DNA from 2 places in the Rhizobium sp. 10N414 genome. Region 1 is predicted to be linked to the other one. Evidence: riboswitches for the same ligand, from Rfam matches in the RefSeq annotation. Region 1 holds a riboswitch; the other holds the start of a gene.

The links. Region 1 has a riboswitch for thiamine pyrophosphate ahead of thiC (phosphomethylpyrimidine synthase ThiC). Riboswitches for the same ligand answer to the same signal wherever they lie in the genome.
Region 2: another riboswitch for thiamine pyrophosphate. It lies ahead of thiM (hydroxyethylthiazole kinase); the one in region 1 lies ahead of thiC (phosphomethylpyrimidine synthase ThiC).

The regions. Positions count from the first base shown of each region.
Region 1 covers NZ_JBFTIN010000010.1:81,659-89,590, forward strand. The annotation lists gene AC1DE4_RS12050 (ABC transporter permease) at 1-696, shown strand, start outside; gene AC1DE4_RS12055 (ABC transporter permease) at 699-1,658, shown strand; gene AC1DE4_RS12060 (ABC transporter ATP-binding protein) at 1,658-2,665, shown strand; gene AC1DE4_RS12065 (ABC transporter ATP-binding protein) at 2,665-3,657, shown strand; gene AC1DE4_RS12070 (four-carbon acid sugar kinase family protein) at 3,654-4,715, shown strand; gene AC1DE4_RS12075 (FadR/GntR family transcriptional regulator) at 4,734-5,504, shown strand; TPP riboswitch at 5,552-5,663, shown strand; gene thiC (phosphomethylpyrimidine synthase ThiC) at 5,757-7,583, shown strand; gene thiO (glycine oxidase ThiO) at 7,585-7,932, shown strand, end outside.
Region 2 covers NZ_JBFTIN010000027.1:75,373-83,304, forward strand. The annotation lists gene AC1DE4_RS21940 (ABC transporter substrate-binding protein) at 1-1,188, shown strand, start outside; gene AC1DE4_RS21945 (carbohydrate ABC transporter permease) at 1,256-2,194, shown strand; gene AC1DE4_RS21950 (carbohydrate ABC transporter permease) at 2,187-3,035, shown strand; gene AC1DE4_RS21955 (3-oxoacyl-ACP reductase) at 3,048-3,812, opposite strand; gene thiD (bifunctional hydroxymethylpyrimidine kinase/phosphomethylpyrimidine kinase) at 3,809-4,630, opposite strand; gene thiE (thiamine phosphate synthase) at 4,627-5,262, opposite strand; gene thiM (hydroxyethylthiazole kinase) at 5,259-6,062, opposite strand; TPP riboswitch at 6,111-6,205, opposite strand; partial or broken gene AC1DE4_RS21975 (alpha/beta hydrolase) at 7,290-7,932, shown strand, end outside.

The sequences.
Region 1 (7,932 bases):
TCCGGCCGCTCGGTCTGGGCAATGGTGTCGGCTGCAGCCCCCGTTTCTTTCAAGCTTGCGCTCTGTTCCATCATCCTGACGACTGTTATCGCCATTCCGCTTGGCATGATCGCCGCGATGAACCAGAACAGCCGCCTCGACTATACGATCCTCGGCAGCGCGCTCTTTCTGTGGGCGATACCGGCCTATGTCGCCGGCCCGCTGCTGATGGTCGGCCTTATCGTGCTGCTGCCGATGGTCAAGGTGCCGTATGGCTGGGGTGGTGTTTTCGATGTGCGCATCCTGTTGCCGCTCATCGTGCTCTCATTTCAGCCGATCGCGCTGATCGTCCGCCAAACACGCGCCGCCGTCATCGAGGTACTGTCTGAAGATTTCGTCCGCACCGCCCGCGCCAAGGGCGTGCCCGAGATGGTCGTAGCGCTGCGCCATATCCTGCGCCCGGTGCTGACGCCCGTCGTGACACAGCTCGGCCTGATCATGATCACCATTGTCAACGGCGCGATCTTCGTGGAGCTCGTCTTCGGTCTTCCCGGCCTCGGTCGCCTGACCGTGCAGGCGCTGACCAATTCCGACTACCCCGTCATTCTGGCGATCACGCTCATCGGATCCTTCCTGGTGATGATCTCGAACCTTCTGGTCGACGTTCTCTATCCGCTGCTTGATCCGCGTGCCAACGATGCAAGAAGGAGCCGCTGACCATGTCCGCCATCCCTCTCTCTCCCGTCGCAGCTCAGGAAGAAGCACCCGTCAGCCTGTGGCGCGACGCCTGGTATCGCCTGAAGCGCAACAAGCTTGCCGTCTTCGGCCTGATCGTCGTGGCAATCCTCGCCTTCACCGCGATCTTTGGCCCGTATCTGACGCCCTACGACTACCTGAGCCAGGATCTACAGGCCCGCAACGCCGTTCCATCGCTGCAACATCTCTTCGGCACCGACGATCTCGGCCGCGACGTGTTCAGCCGAGTCGTCTTCGGCACCCGCACGGCCTTCCTGGTCGCAGTCATTGTCACCGTCATCGCCGTGTTTATCGGCACGATCCTTGGCGCGATCGCTGGCTTCTTCGGCAATCCGTTCGACCGCGTCATCATGTGGCTGACGGACATGACCATGTCGGTGCCGAACCTGCTCCTCGTCGTCGTCATCAATGCATCGCTGAAGTCCCCCATCACCAAATGGATGGAGGCGCAGTATCTGGCGACGCTCAATCCCTTCTATCGCCAGACCATCTGGGTCGACTTCATTCTGGTCTTCGGCTCGATGGCCTTGATCTCCTGGCCGCCCTATGCGCGCCTCGTTCGCGCCCAGGTCCTGTCGATCCGGAGCCGGCCCTACATCACGGCCGCGCAGGCGCTCGGCCTTTCGAACTGGATCATCATGAAACGCTACGTCATTCCGAATGCGCTTGGCCCGTTGATCGTCTCCGTCAGCGCCGGCCTTGGCACTGCGATGGTTCTGGAAAGCGCCTTCAGCTTCCTCGGCATCGGCGTCAACCCGCCGACCCCAAGCTGGGGCAACATGATCTCGGACGGTCTGCGCGTCTGGCAGCACTATCCGCATCTGCTGGCCGCCCCGGCAGCCGTTCTCGGTCTTGCCTCGGTCGCCTTCAGCTTCCTCGGCGATGGCCTCAACGACGCACTCAATCCGCGGGGTTCGAAGTGATGAACACCACCCGATCCAACGAAAAACTCCTCGATGTCCGCGGCCTGACGGTCGAAATCGATGGCAGAAACGGCCCAGCGGTCGTGGTCGATGGCATCGATCTGCACGTCAACAAGGGCGAGACGCTTGGCGTGGTCGGCGAATCCGGCTGTGGCAAGAGCCTGACCATGCTGAGCCTGATGCGGCTTCTGCCGAACAAGATCAGAGTCACCAAGGGATCCGCGAGCTTCGACGGCCACGACCTGCAGAAGATGTCGAACAAGGAACTGCGCAAGGTGCGCGGCGGCGATATCGGCTTCGTCTTCCAAGATCCGATGACCTCGCTTAACCCGGTGATGCGCATCGGCGACCAGATCTGCGAGCCCTTGATCTATCATCGCGGGATGAGGAAGGCCGATGCGCGCGTACGTGCTGTCGAACTGCTACGCCTCGTCGGCATTCCCGGGCCGGAAGAGCGCCTGCAGGCTTATCCGCATGAACTCTCCGGCGGCATGCGCCAACGTGTGATGATCGCGATCGGCCTTGCCTGCAATCCGAAACTGCTGATCGCCGACGAGCCGACGACGGCACTCGACGTCACCATTCAGGCTCAGATCGTCGATCTGGTGAAGGATCTGCGCGCCAAGCTCGGCATGTCGGTTGTCTGGATTACCCACGACCTGGCGCTGATTGCCGGTCTCGTCGATCGTGTCGCCGTGCTTTATGCCGGAACCGTCGTCGAGGATGCACCGGTTGACGAGCTTTATGCCCGCCCCAGCCACCCCTATACGCGCGGTCTGCTCGCCTCGATCCCGAAGCTCTCGGATGCGCCGGCAAGCCGGCTTTCGTCCATCGGCGGGACGCCACCGGAGCCGGGCCGCCGCCCCAAGGGCTGCCCCTTTGCCCCACGCTGTCCGCTGGCGGAAGCCGTCTGCCACGAGCGCGTGCCGAAACTCGAACCGCTATCAGGCGCCGGAAACCACCGCACAGCCTGCTTCGTCGTCCAGAAAATGCAGGAGGCTGCGTGATGGGTGCACAGCCGCTGCTCAAGGTCGAAAACCTCGTCAAGCATTTCCACGTCAAGCTCGGCGCCTTCGGCGAGCGCTCGGCGACCGTCTATGCGCTCGACAACGTCAACCTCGACATCATGGAAGGCGAAACCCTCTCGCTTGTCGGCGAATCCGGCTGCGGCAAGTCGACGACCGGCTTCACTATCCTCAACCTCTACAAGGCGACATCAGGCAAGGTCGTCTACAAGGGCCAGGATCTCGCGACCCTTGATGAAAAACAGATGCGGCCCTTCCGCCGCGACCTGCAGATCGTCTTTCAGGATCCTTATTCGACGCTCAACCCGCGCATGACGATCGGTGAGGCAGTCGGCGAACCGATCCTCTTCCACAAGCTCTGCACCAAAGCGGAGCTCAAGGACAAGATCGCCACCCTGCTGACCGACGTCGGCCTGCCGACGCGCTTTGCGCAGCGCTATCCGCATGAGCTGTCCGGCGGCCAGCGACAGCGCGTCGTCATCGCTCGCGCACTTGCCTGCCAGCCTAAATTCATCGTCTGCGACGAAGCGATCTCGGCGCTCGACGTCTCGATACAGGCGCAGATTATTAATCTCCTGCTCGATCTGCAGGAGAAGTATGGCCTGACTTACCTCTTCATCGCCCACGACCTGGCTGTTGTCCGACATATCAGTACCCGCGTCGGCGTCATGTATCTCGGCCGCCTGGCGGAACTTGCGACGCGCGAGGAGCTGTTCGAGAACCCGCTGCACCCTTACACCAAGGCACTGCTGTCAGCCGTTCCGGAAACCGATCCGGAGCTGGAGCGCACGCGCAAGCGCCAGATCCTGCAGGGCGACGTGCCGAGCCCGCTCAACCCACCGAGCGGCTGCCGCTTCCACTCGCGCTGCCCGATCGCCATGGACGTGTGCAGCAAGGTCGTGCCGGAATGGAAAGAAGCCAAGCCTGGCCATCTCGTCGCCTGCCACGCTGTCAACTCAGGACAGACTGAATGACGCTGAAGGTCGCGATCATCGCTGACGATTTGACCGGCGCGCTCGACACGGGAACCCCCTTTGTCGACGCCGGACTTTCCGTCGCTGTCGCGATCGACGTCGGGGCCATATCGGAAACGCTTGCGACCGGTAGCGAGGTCGTGGTGGTCAACACGGCTTCGAGAGCTCTCCCGGAGGAGGAAGCGGCAGGAAGGGTCAGCGCTGCGGCGAAGGCCCTTCTTGCCGCCTCGCCTCAAATCGTTCTGAAAAAGATCGACTCCCGGCTTAAGGGGAACGTTGCAGCGGAAAGCGCAGCTTTGGCTGCCTCCTTCGGTCACGAGGCAATCGTGGTGGCACCAGCCATTCCCGATCAAGAGCGTTTGACCCGCAACGGTCACGTCGTCGGTCGTGGTGTCGATCGGCCGCTGCCGATTGCCGAGCTTTTTGACGCAAGTGACACCGAGGTGCTGGTCCGCGATGCCGAAACGGACGGCGATCTCGACCAAGTGGTTGAGGCACACGACTGGACGAACGCCCTTGCCGTCGGCGCCCGCGGTATCGGAGCCGCACTTGCCCGCAAGATCGGGCAGCCGAACAGGACAAGCAAAGCGTTTGCCGCATCGAGCCGGACCGTCTTCGCCTTCGGCTCCCGCGACCCGATCACAACAGCACAAATGGCCAGGCTGGAAGGCACCGAATGCCTCGCCGCAACCATTGATGCCCCCATGGGAGCAGTGCCTCCCGAAGCGCGATTTGGCTTGCCGATTCTCCTTCGCTGCACCGGCGAAATCACCAGCGAGGCTGCGACAGTTGCCGACCGCTTCGCGAAAGGCGTAAAATCGGCCATAGAGATGACGCGCCCGGACATGCTGATGGTCGGCGGGGGCGATACGGCGCTCGCGGTTTTCCGCGCGCTCGGCATTCGGGTCCTGAGGCCGCAGGGCGAAATCGAGGCGGGTATTCCGTGGTTCGACGTCGTAACGGCAGACGGCCTGCTTTTCCGTTGCGCGGTGAAGTCCGGGGGCTTCGGTAATTCTGATAGTTTGGTAAGACTGATTGCACAGAATCAGGCGGCATAGGACATGCCGACGGGGAGAGTGAAGGTGGACGAAGGTAGCGGTGTATCGGCGAAAGCCCAGACGGCCTCGGCGGCCAAGCCGGAGCGCGGCAAGGCTGTCAAGCTGGTCGATCGCGTCTTCGACCAATTGCAGGAGCGTATCCGCTCGGGAAACTATCCGCCGGATTCGCGGCTTCCCGGTGAGCATGAGCTTGCATCGATGCTCGGCGTCTCGCGTCCGATCGTGCGCGACGCCTTGGCGCGGTTGCGCGATCAAGGTATCGTCTATGCCCGTCAGGGAGCCGGCACCTTCGTCAGCGCCCACGGTTCGCCGACGACGCAGCTCTCCTATTCTCCGGTGAAGACGATCGCCGACATCCAGCGCTGCTACGAGTTTCGCCTGACGATCGAGCCTGCCGCCGCCTACTTTGCTGCCAAGCGCCGTGACGAGGCGGCGATCCAGAAGATCGCGGCAGCACTCGCCGATCTGCGCGAGGCGACCAGTCACCAGCTTCATCGCACCGACGCCGACTTCACCTTCCATCGGGCCGTCACCGAAGCCGCCAACAACCACTACTACACGGCCTCGATCGACGCCCTGAAGGCTCACATCGCTGTCGGCATGCACCTTCACGGCCTATCGCTCCTTGGTCCGCGTCAGGGCCTCGAGCAGGTCTACGAGGAGCACAACAAGATCTACCTCGCCATCGTCGAAGGACGTGCGGAAGACGCGCGGGCTTTGATGAAGGCGCATCTTGAGGGTTCGCAGAGCCGCCTCTTCGAGGGCCGCGTTCTGGACCTTTCCATGTAGTTACGGCAGTCGGCTTGACAGCTTTGCTGCTCTGGCTCTAACCTTTTCGCATTCACCAGGGGGGTCCCGGCAAGGGGCTGAGATACTGCTATCGTGCGCAGTGACCCGTTGAACCTGATCCAGTTCATACTGGCGTAGGGACGGTGCAAGCGCTCGAAGGCATTGGATTCACGCGCGGAATCCGTGCCGGCGTCTTTTCATCATTCCGGCTGAGGACTGGGTCTCCAAACTTGAAACTTGGAGCCTCAAACCATGAATATTGCCGCAAAGACCATCACCCCGACCGTCACAACAGGGCCCCTACCGGCCTCTCGGAAAATCTACATCCCTGGGGACATTCACCCCGATGTCCGCGTGCCGATGCGCGAAATCAGCGTCCACCCGACATCGGGCGAGCCACCGGTCACGGTCTATGATTCCTCCGGCATCTATACGGTCGAAGGCGCTGACATCAGCATCGAGCAGGGGCTTCCGGAACTGCGCCGCAGCTGGGTACTCGCGCGCGGCGACGTCGAAGCCTATCGGGGTCGCCAGATGCGCCCCGAGGATAACGGCTTTGCCAGCGGCGAGCGGCTGACGCCGGAATTTCCCGCCAAGCGCCAACCGCTCCGCGCCAGGGACGGCAAGGCCGTGACCCAGCTCGCCTATGCGCGCGCCGGTATCATCACGCCCGAGATGGAGTTCATCGCCATCCGCGAAAATCTCGGCCGCAAGGCTAAGGCCGAGGCAATTGTGCGCGACGGTGAGAGCTTCGGCGCCCATATTCCCGATCACGTCACCCCGGAATTCGTCCGACAGGAAGTCGCCGCCGGCCGCGCCATCATCCCCGCCAACATCAACCACCCGGAAGCCGAGCCGATGATCATCGGCCGGAACTTCCTGGTGAAGATCAACGCCAATATCGGCAACTCCGCCGTCACCTCCTCGATGGCCGAAGAGGTCGAGAAAATGGTCTGGGCCGCGCGCTGGGGCGCCGACACCGTGATGGATCTCTCCACCGGCCGCAACATCCACAACATCCGCGAATGGATCATCCGCAACTCGCCGCTGCCGATCGGCACCGTGCCGCTCTATCAGGCGCTGGAGAAGGTCGAGGGTATCGCCGAGAACCTGACCTGGGAGGTCTATCGCGATACACTCATCGAGCAGGCGGAGCAGGGCGTCGACTATTTCACGATCCATGCCGGCGTGCGGCTTCACTACATCCCACTTACGGTCAACCGCGTCACCGGCATCGTTTCACGCGGCGGCTCTATCATGGCCAAGTGGTGTCTTCATCACCATCGCGAAAGCTTCCTTTACGAGCATTTCGAGGAGATCTGCGACATCTGCCGCGCCTATGACGTCTCCTTCTCGCTCGGCGACGGCCTGCGTCCGGGTTCGATTGCCGACGCCAACGACGCCGCACAATTCGCCGAGCTGGAGACCCTCGGCGAACTGACGAAGATCGCCTGGGCCAAGGACTGCCAAGTCATGATCGAGGGCCCAGGCCATGTCCCGATGCACAAGATCAAGGAAAACATGGACAAGCAGCTCGCCGTCTGCGGCGAGGCGCCTTTCTACACGCTGGGACCACTGACGACAGATATCGCCCCGGGCTATGACCACATCACTTCGGGCATCGGTGCTGCGATGATTGGCTGGTTCGGTACGGCGATGCTTTGCTACGTCACCCCGAAGGAGCATCTGGGTCTCCCCGACCGCAACGACGTGAAGACCGGCGTCATCACCTACAAGATCGCCGCCCACGCTGCCGATCTCGCCAAGGGTCACCCGGCAGCTCAATCTCGCGATGATGCGCTGTCGCGCGCCCGCTTCGAATTCCGATGGGAGGATCAATTCAACCTGTCGCTCGATCCGGAGACGGCCCGCAGCTTCCACGACGAGACGCTGCCGAAGGAAGCGCACAAGGTGGCGCACTTCTGCTCCATGTGTGGCCCGAAGTTCTGCTCGATGCGGATTTCGCACGACATCCGCGCTGAAGCGCAGAAAGAAGGGCTCGACGCCATGGCGGCGAAATACCGCGAGGGTGGCGATCTCTATATGCCGATCGATATCATCCAAGAGTCGCGTGACTGAGATGCATGTCCTCGTCAAAGGGGCCGGCGTTGCCGGCCTCACGGTCGCGCACGAACTCACTCTTCGCAGTGCTGACGTCACCGTTATGGATCCGAATCCAGATTTCGGCCAGGCAGCCTCATGGCTCGCGGGCGGCATGCTGGCACCGTGGTGTGAGCGTGAAGGCGCGGACGAAGCCGTCTTGCTGCGTGGCCGCGGTGCCATCGATCGGTGGGACATGATGCTGCCCGGCGAGGTACACCGAAACGGCACGCTGGTCGTTGCCCCCGCGCGCGACCAGGGTGAACTCGATCGCTTTGCCAGCCGCACCAGCGGCCATGAATGGCTGGGCGAGGAGCAGATCGGCCCA
Region 2 (7,932 bases), on a different contig from region 1:
CTGCACCTTGAGCTCGATCCGAACTATGTCGCGATCTGGCGCAAGATTGCAGACAAATACCAGGCCGAACATCCCGGCGTGAAAATCGAAATGCAGTTCCTGGAAAACGAGGCTTTCAAGGCCAAGCTTCCGACCCTCTTGCAGTCGAGCGATGCGCCGGATTTCTTCTACAGCTGGGGCGGCGGCGTGCTGAAGCAGCAGCTGGCGACCGGGACGCTCATGGACCTGACGTCGGCGATGAACGCAAAGGATGGCGCCTGGGTGAAGAGCTACAACCCGGCCGCGATCAAGGGCCTGTCCTACGACGGCAAGATCGGCGCCGTGCCTTTCAAGATGGGCACCGTCTCGTTCTTCTACAACAAGGCGCTTTTCGCCAAGGCCGGTGTCGATGCCGCCAGCATCAAGTCCTGGGATGACTATCTCAATGCCGTGAAGAAGATCAAGGATGCCGGCATCGTCCCGATTGCGGGCGGCGGTGGCGAGAAATGGCCTCTCCATTTCTACTGGAGCTATCTGGTGATGCGCAACGGTGGCCAGAAGGTCTTCGACGCGGCAAAGACCGGTGAAGGGGAAGGTTTCAACGATCCGGCAATCATCAAGGCCGGAGAGCAGCTTGCCGAGCTCGGCAAACTGGAGCCGTTCCAGCCGGGCTATCTCGGCGCCACCTGGCCGCAGACGCTCGGCGTCTTCGGCGATGGCAAGGCAGCAATGATCCTGGCGTTTGAAAACACCGCCGCCAACCAGCGCACGAACGCCGGTGATGGCAAGGGGCTCGATCCGGACAATATCGGCCGCTTTGCGTTTCCGGCCGTGACGGGCGGCGCAGGCGCGGTCACCGACACGCTTGGTGGATTGAACGGTTGGGCCGTGACGAAGAAGGCGCCGCCTGAAACGCTCGACTTCCTCGCCTATCTGACGAACGCCGAAAACGAGCGCGAGATGGCCAAGGCCGGCATGCTCATCCCGGTCGCCGTCGGTGCCGAGGATGGTGTGACCAATCCGCTGTTGCATCAGTCCGCCGAACAGTTGGCGCACTCGACCTGGCATCAGAACTTCTTCGATCAGGATCTCGGCCCGTCGGTCGGCCGTGTCGTCAACGATGTCTCCGTTGCCATAGTCTCCGGGCAGATGAGCCCTGCCGATGGAGCACAGCAGATCCAGGAAGCCTTCGAGCAGGATCAGCTCTGATCAAGACTGTCGCGGCGCGGAGAAGCATCCGCGCCGCCCTCAATCTGAATGAGGAGGATCGGCTTTAATGACCACCATCAGCGCGACGAGCGTCATCCGTCCGCGCCCGACTTTAAGATCGTCGGCGCGCAGCAAGGATCCCAGCCTGGCGCGGCGCCTGCCTGTCCTGCTTCTGTTTCTGCCGCCAGCACTGCTGCTGTTCACGATCTTCGTCATCCTGCCGATGGGCGAGGCGGCCTGGTACAGTCTCTACAAGTGGGATGGCTACGGTCTGCCGACACAGTTTGTCGGCATGCGGAATTTCGAGGTCCTGTTCAAGAACAGCGCCTTCATAACAGCATTGAAAAACAATGCCCTGATCATCGTTGTTTCCATTCTGGTTCAGATTCCGCTCGCGATCTGGCTGGCGATGATGCTGGCGCACCGGATCGCCGGTGTGGTCCTCTTCCGCTTGATCTTCTTTCTGCCCTATGTCCTCGCCGAGGTGGCGGCAGGCCTCATCTGGCGCTTCGTCTATGACGGTGACTATGGCTTGTTTGCCTCGGCTGCCCACCTCATTGGCGTCGAGACGCCCTATGTTCTGGCGGACAAGGACCTGGCAATCTATGCGGTGCTGGCTGTCGTCGTCTGGAAGTATTTCGGCTTCCACATGATGCTGTTCATCGCCGGGCTGCAGTCGCTCGACAAGAGCGTGCTGGAGGCTGCCGAAATCGATGGCGCGAGCGGCTGGCAGCGGTTCCGCTACATCACGCTGCCGCTTCTTGGTTCGACGGTCCGCCTGTCCATCTTCTTTGCCGTCGTCGGCTCGCTGCAGCTCTTCGATCTCATCATGCCGCTGACCGGTGGCGGGCCGTTCAATGCGACGCAGACCATGGTCACCTTCCTGTTCAATTTCGGCGTCACGCGCATGCAGGTCGGCCTCGGCAGCGCCGTCGGCGTCGTCCTTTTCGTCATCTGTGTGACGCTGGCCTTCGGCTACAAACGGATATTCATGCGCAATGACTGACATGGCCTCATCTGCCCGGACCGCGACCGGCACGAAGATCTATCTCTATGTTTCGCTGACGCTCATCGCGGCGATCGTGCTGGTTCCCCTGATGACGACGGCACTTGGCGGCTTCAAGGACCTCGGCGACCTCAGAACGAACCCCTTCGGGCTACCTGCCGCATGGCATCCGGAGAACTATACCGACATTCTCTTCGGAGACCGCTACTGGCGACAGATGATGAATTCGCTGATCATCGCCACCTTGACTGTCTGCCTGACGGTTTCGGTTTCCGCCATGGCTGCCTTCACCTTCGCGCATGTAAAGTTCTTCGGTGCCGGCTTCCTGCTCAACTACTTCCTGATCGGCCTGATGTTTCCGGCCGCGACCGCCATCCTTCCCTTGTTCATCCGGATCCGGGACCTGGGCCTGTTGAATTCCTACTGGGGTGTTGTCCTGCCGCAGGTCGCCTTTGGCCTCGGCATGAGCATTCTCTTGTTCAGGAATTATTTTCGCAACCTCCCGGAAGAATTGTTCCAGGCTGCCATCGTCGACGGCTGCGGCTACATCCGGTTTTTCTGGCACATCTCGCTGCCGCTCTCGCGGCCGATCATTGCAACGGTCAGCATCATCTCCTTTGTCGGCAGCTGGAACAGCTACATCCTGCCGCTGATCATGCTGAATTCGGAGACGATGTATCCCTGGCCGCTCGGCATCATGGTTTATCGCGGCGAGTTCGGCACTGCCTGGCAGCTGGTGCTCGCTTTCATCACGCTGACAATCATGCCAACGATCATCGTCTTCTTCCTGGCGCAGAAGCACATCATCGCCGGCTTGACCGCGGGTGCGGTCAAGTCCTGAGGTGGCTTTGCCTCAGCCGAAGACGAGTCCGCCGTCGACGATGAGGTTCTGCCCGGTAACGGCGCGTGCCCAGGGGCTTGCGAAAAACAGGACCGCGTCGGCCATTTCCTCTGGCGTCGTCACTTGCCGGAGGGGCGTGCTTGCCGCAATCAGATCGAAGACCGCATCCGGTGTGGCGCTGCTCGCTTCAGTGGCGCGCAGCAAGCCGCCCGAGACCATGTTGACGGTAATGCCTGATGGGCCCAGCTCTGCGGCCGCCGTGCGGGTCAAGGACAGAAGCGCACCCTTGGCAGCCGTGTAGTCATGGTAGGGCACCACCGGGTTCTGGAAGAGATTGGTGCCGATCGTGATGATCCGCCCAAAACCGGCAGTGGCCATGTCCGGGCGGGCGGCCTGGATCAGGTTCAGCGCCCCCTTCACGGCCGTATCGAGCTGTGATGTCATTTCACCCCAGGTCAATTGGTCGAGCTTCGATCGGGCGTCTCCGTTGAAGCTGAAGTCGGTCAGGGCATTGTGCACGACTGTCGTCGGCGCACCGAGTGTATCCTTGACCTCGGCCACCATGCGCTTGACGGCCTCGCTGTCGCGGACATCCGCCTGGAAGGCTCGGGCACGATCACCCAACGACGCGGCAAGCGCCTCGGCCTCGATGCGGCTGTTGCGGTAGTTGATTGCGACCTTCGCGCCTTGGCGGGCAAAGGCAGCAGCGATGGCGGCGCCCAGGCCACGCCCGGCCCCGGTGATGATGACGGTCTGTTCGCTGATCGCCAAACTCATCTCGAATGTCCTTCTTTCAACTTCCAAAGCTCATGAAAATGCTGAACCGGCCCGTGCCCGGAACCGACAGAAAGCGTATCCGCCTGCGCGACGGCATGGGCGAGGTAGCTTTTCGCATCCGCCACTGCCTCGGGCAGCGTCGCCCCCTTCGCGAGCTCGGCGGCAAGCGCGCTCGATAGCGTGCAGCCGGTGCCATGCGTGTTCGAAGTCGGTACCCGGAGCGCCTCGAACCAGCTCACCCCCGTGGCTGTCGCCAGGACATCAGGGCTCTCCTGGCTTGGCAGATGACCGCCCTTGACCAGCACCGCCTCCGGGCCAAGAGCACGCAGGCTTTGCGCCTGCTCAGCCATGTCCGCGCGGGTATCGGCCGTCGGTCCATGCAGGAGTGCTGCCGCTTCCGGAAGATTGGGAGTAAGCAGCGTCGCAAGCGGCAGCAGCCGCCGGGTGAGGACGTCGACCGCAGACCGATCGAGGAGGCTAGCCCCGCCCTTGGCGACCATGACAGGATCAAGAACGACCGGAATGCCCTTGTGGGGTTCGATCGCATCGGCGACAGCGTTGGCGATTTCGGCATTGGCAATCATGCCGATCTTGATTGCATCAACACGGACATCGGCAAACACTGCCTTGATCTGGTCGGCGACGAAGGCAGCCGGAACCAGATGGACCCCGCAAACGCCCTGTGTGTTTTGCGCCGTCAGCGCGGTCAGCACCGCCATGCCGTAGACACCGCGGGCAGAGAAGGCCTTCAGGTCCGCCTGGATTCCGGCGCCGCCAGAAGGATCGGATCCGGCAATGGAGAGAACGTTTCGGATCATCGGTGAACCTTTCTGATGTTTTCCGCGATCTCGCGAGCCGCCGCCTCAGGGTCACGCGTGCCGCATATCGCAGAGACGACGGCAAGACCGTCAGCCCCAGCAGCAAAGACATCCCCGACATGAGCCGCCTTCAGCCCGCCGATTGCGACTGCGGGAACGGGGCAGACGCGCACGAGGCGAGCAAGGCCAGCGAAACCGGTCGGCTCCTTGTGATCCGCCTTCGTTGATGTCGCAAAGACCGGGCCGATACCCGCGTAGTCGACGATTGCCGCATCGACCCCCGCGGCCAGCGCCTCGGTCTCAACGGAGAGGCCAAGGATCATATCGTCTCCAATCCGCGCGCGGGCAGTTGGCGCATCCATGTCCTCTTGCCCGATGTGCAGACCGTCAGCACCAATTGCGACGGCAGCCTCCACGTCATCGTTGACGATGAGCAAGGCACCGGTGCCAGACAAAGCCACCTTGAGCGCCCGACCTGTTTCGATCATCAGGGCTGTATCGGCTTGCTTGTCGCGCAGCTGGACAACCGTCGCTCCGCCAGCAACAGCCGCCCGCGCGGTCTCCACCATGCCGAAGCCGGCACAAAGACCGGGATCGAGGACAAGATAAAGGGAAAGGTCGATGGTCCTCATGCGGAACGCACCCTCGCATGGCGATCGAGGAGCGGGGCGTCAAGCGCTGCAAGCGCATCGAGAAACGCCGGAGAAAACGAACCCGGGCCTTCTGCCCTGCTGGCTGCCATCTCGCCGGCAACAGCAAAGGTCGTAAGCGCTGCAACCGTTGCCTCGAACGGTGCGGCAGGGCGGATCGCCGTGAATGCTCCGACGAGGCAGGTCAGTGCGCAACCGAGCGCGGTCACCTTAGGCATCAAGGCCGACCCGCCTTCAATCCAGGCAGCTCGTTCACCGTCGGTGACGAAATCGACGACGCCGGTTACCGCGACCGTTGCACCGTGTGTCCTGGCAAGCAGCCGGGCGGATTCCTCGGCCTGTTCGACCCCGTCACGACTGTCCACCCCCTGGCCCCGGCTTTCGCCACCGGCAAGGGCGATGATCTCGGAGGCGTTGCCGCGAATGACCGTCGGACCGAGCTCCAGCAGCCGATCAACGGCTGCCCGGCGGAAGCCGGTGGCATAATGGGCGACCGGATCGAGGACCCATGGCTTGCCGGACTGGCTGGCGGCGAGGGCTGCCGCCTCCATGCCGCGCAACCAGGATGGCGACAGTGTGCCGATGTTGATTGTCAGTGCGCCTGCGATCGCCGCAAACTCGCCAGCCTCTTCTTCCGCATGCACCATGGCGGGAGACGCGCCGGCGGCCAGAAGCACATTGGCTGCGATGTTCATGGCAACGAAGTTGGTGATGCAGTGCACGAGCGGCGGTTGCGCGCGCAACTCGCTCAGCAGTATTCCCGGTAAGGTCTGATCTTGCATGGTGCGCCTTTCGATGGGGAGAAAGGCGCGGGGACTGACGCAGGAGGCGAAACGTCCCGAGCGACTCCCTCCGCCGGCATTATCCGGTTCAGGTTCAAAGGGTACTTCTCAGCCCATCTTCGAGGGCGCCCCTGTCTCTCATTGCCTTCTTCTCGCAGAGAAGAACGCGCCTGTCATCCAAAAAATGGATATATCGCCAGGTGAACCCGGCGATGCCGGGAAACGCCCTGGAGGAGGCGCGCGGCGTCGACCTCGACGTCATCGGGCTCCGGCTCCGGCACGGAAATGAGATCCGATCGATACGCCGGGCCATTGGATCCGCTCCCAGCTGCTGGTCATGCGAACTCCCGTGCGCAGGTCCAGGGTCGCGCCTGTGACAAGCTGGACAGATCATATGCCGGGGCCTAGTGTTCTGAAATGTTGGGATGTCGTCTTCTTCTCTTCGCTTTGGTCTTGCTGTTCGGATGGACAGCAGGCGCGCAGCAGATGCCCTGTCCCTTTGAATATCCAGACACGCCGGTCAACCGGTCTCGCGGGGTTGTCGGCTGCTCCCTGCAGTGCGATCAGAAGCTCACTTGTCCAGGCCAGCAGGCGATCGAGCCACAAAAGCTCCCTTCGGCGCAGGCTCCCGGCAATGCGGTCAATTCGAGTGGAACTTGTCCAGATGGGAAAAACTGGGATTCGAGAAGGAAAACTTGCGTCGCGTGCGCCGCGGGGGCGTCGTGGGATGCCAAGCGCTCGACCTGTTCCTGTGGGGCCGGCCGGTTCGTTGACCCGAAGACAAAGCGCTGCGTCAGTTGTCCCGAAAACTGGGGTTGGGAAAAAGGGAGGTGCCTGTGCACTCGCAGCTTGAAATCCACGTTGGCGGGAAAGTCCTGCTCGCCCAAGCAGCCGGTCTGCAGGACCGACAGCGTTTGGGATGCCGGAAACAAGCATTGTGTGGCAGTGAAGCTGCGGAAGCCGAAGGCGTAGTTCGAGATGGATAGACGGCTCCAGACCCCGAATTGAGCTTGTCGTAGATCGTTCGTCCTGCCCTAGGGCATGGGCGCGAATTGCACGTAACATCCGCGTCGTTTCTGTGAGAGTACGTCACCAAGGCCCGGCCACCGTAAGGTGCTTGCGTTTCAATGAGGGAACCGGAACGTGATTGCTGCCCGTACTGTTCGGACACTTGCACCTTTGCTCGTCGCGGCAGTTCTTGCCAGCTGCGGTCATCCAAGCGGCGTCATGGCCCCTGTTGCGCTATCAGCGGCAACGCAGAATACCTCAAAGGTCAGCATGCTGGTCGCAACCACGCGCGAACCTTCCGGCGACCCGGCGACACTCTTCACCGGCGAACGCAGCCCGAAGCCCTACCTGACGGCGGTTGACGTCTCCATTCCGGCGAAACGGGCCACAGGCACAGTCCAATGGCCGAAACATCTGCCGCCCAATCCCGCGACCGATTTTGCGGTGACCAGCGTCAAGGAGATCGACACCGTTCCAGAGGGGCGCGCCTGGTTCCACCAGAACATCCAAGGCGGGCATGCGCTGGTCTTTATCCACGGCTTCAACAACAAGTATGAGGATTCCGTCTTCCGTCTGGCCCAGATCGTCCACGATTCAGGGATGCAGGCGACCCCTATCCTGTTCACTTGGCCGTCACGCGCGCAGCTCACCGCCTATCAATACGACAAGGAAAGCACCAACTATTCACGCACGGCGCTCGAGCAGGCGCTGCGGACGCTAGCCGCCGACCCCGACGTCAAGGACATCACGATCCTCGCTCATTCGATGGGCACCTGGCTCACCATGGAATCCCTGCGGCAGATGGGTATCCGCGACGGACACGTGAACAGCAAGATCCACAACGTCATTCTCGCGTCCCCGG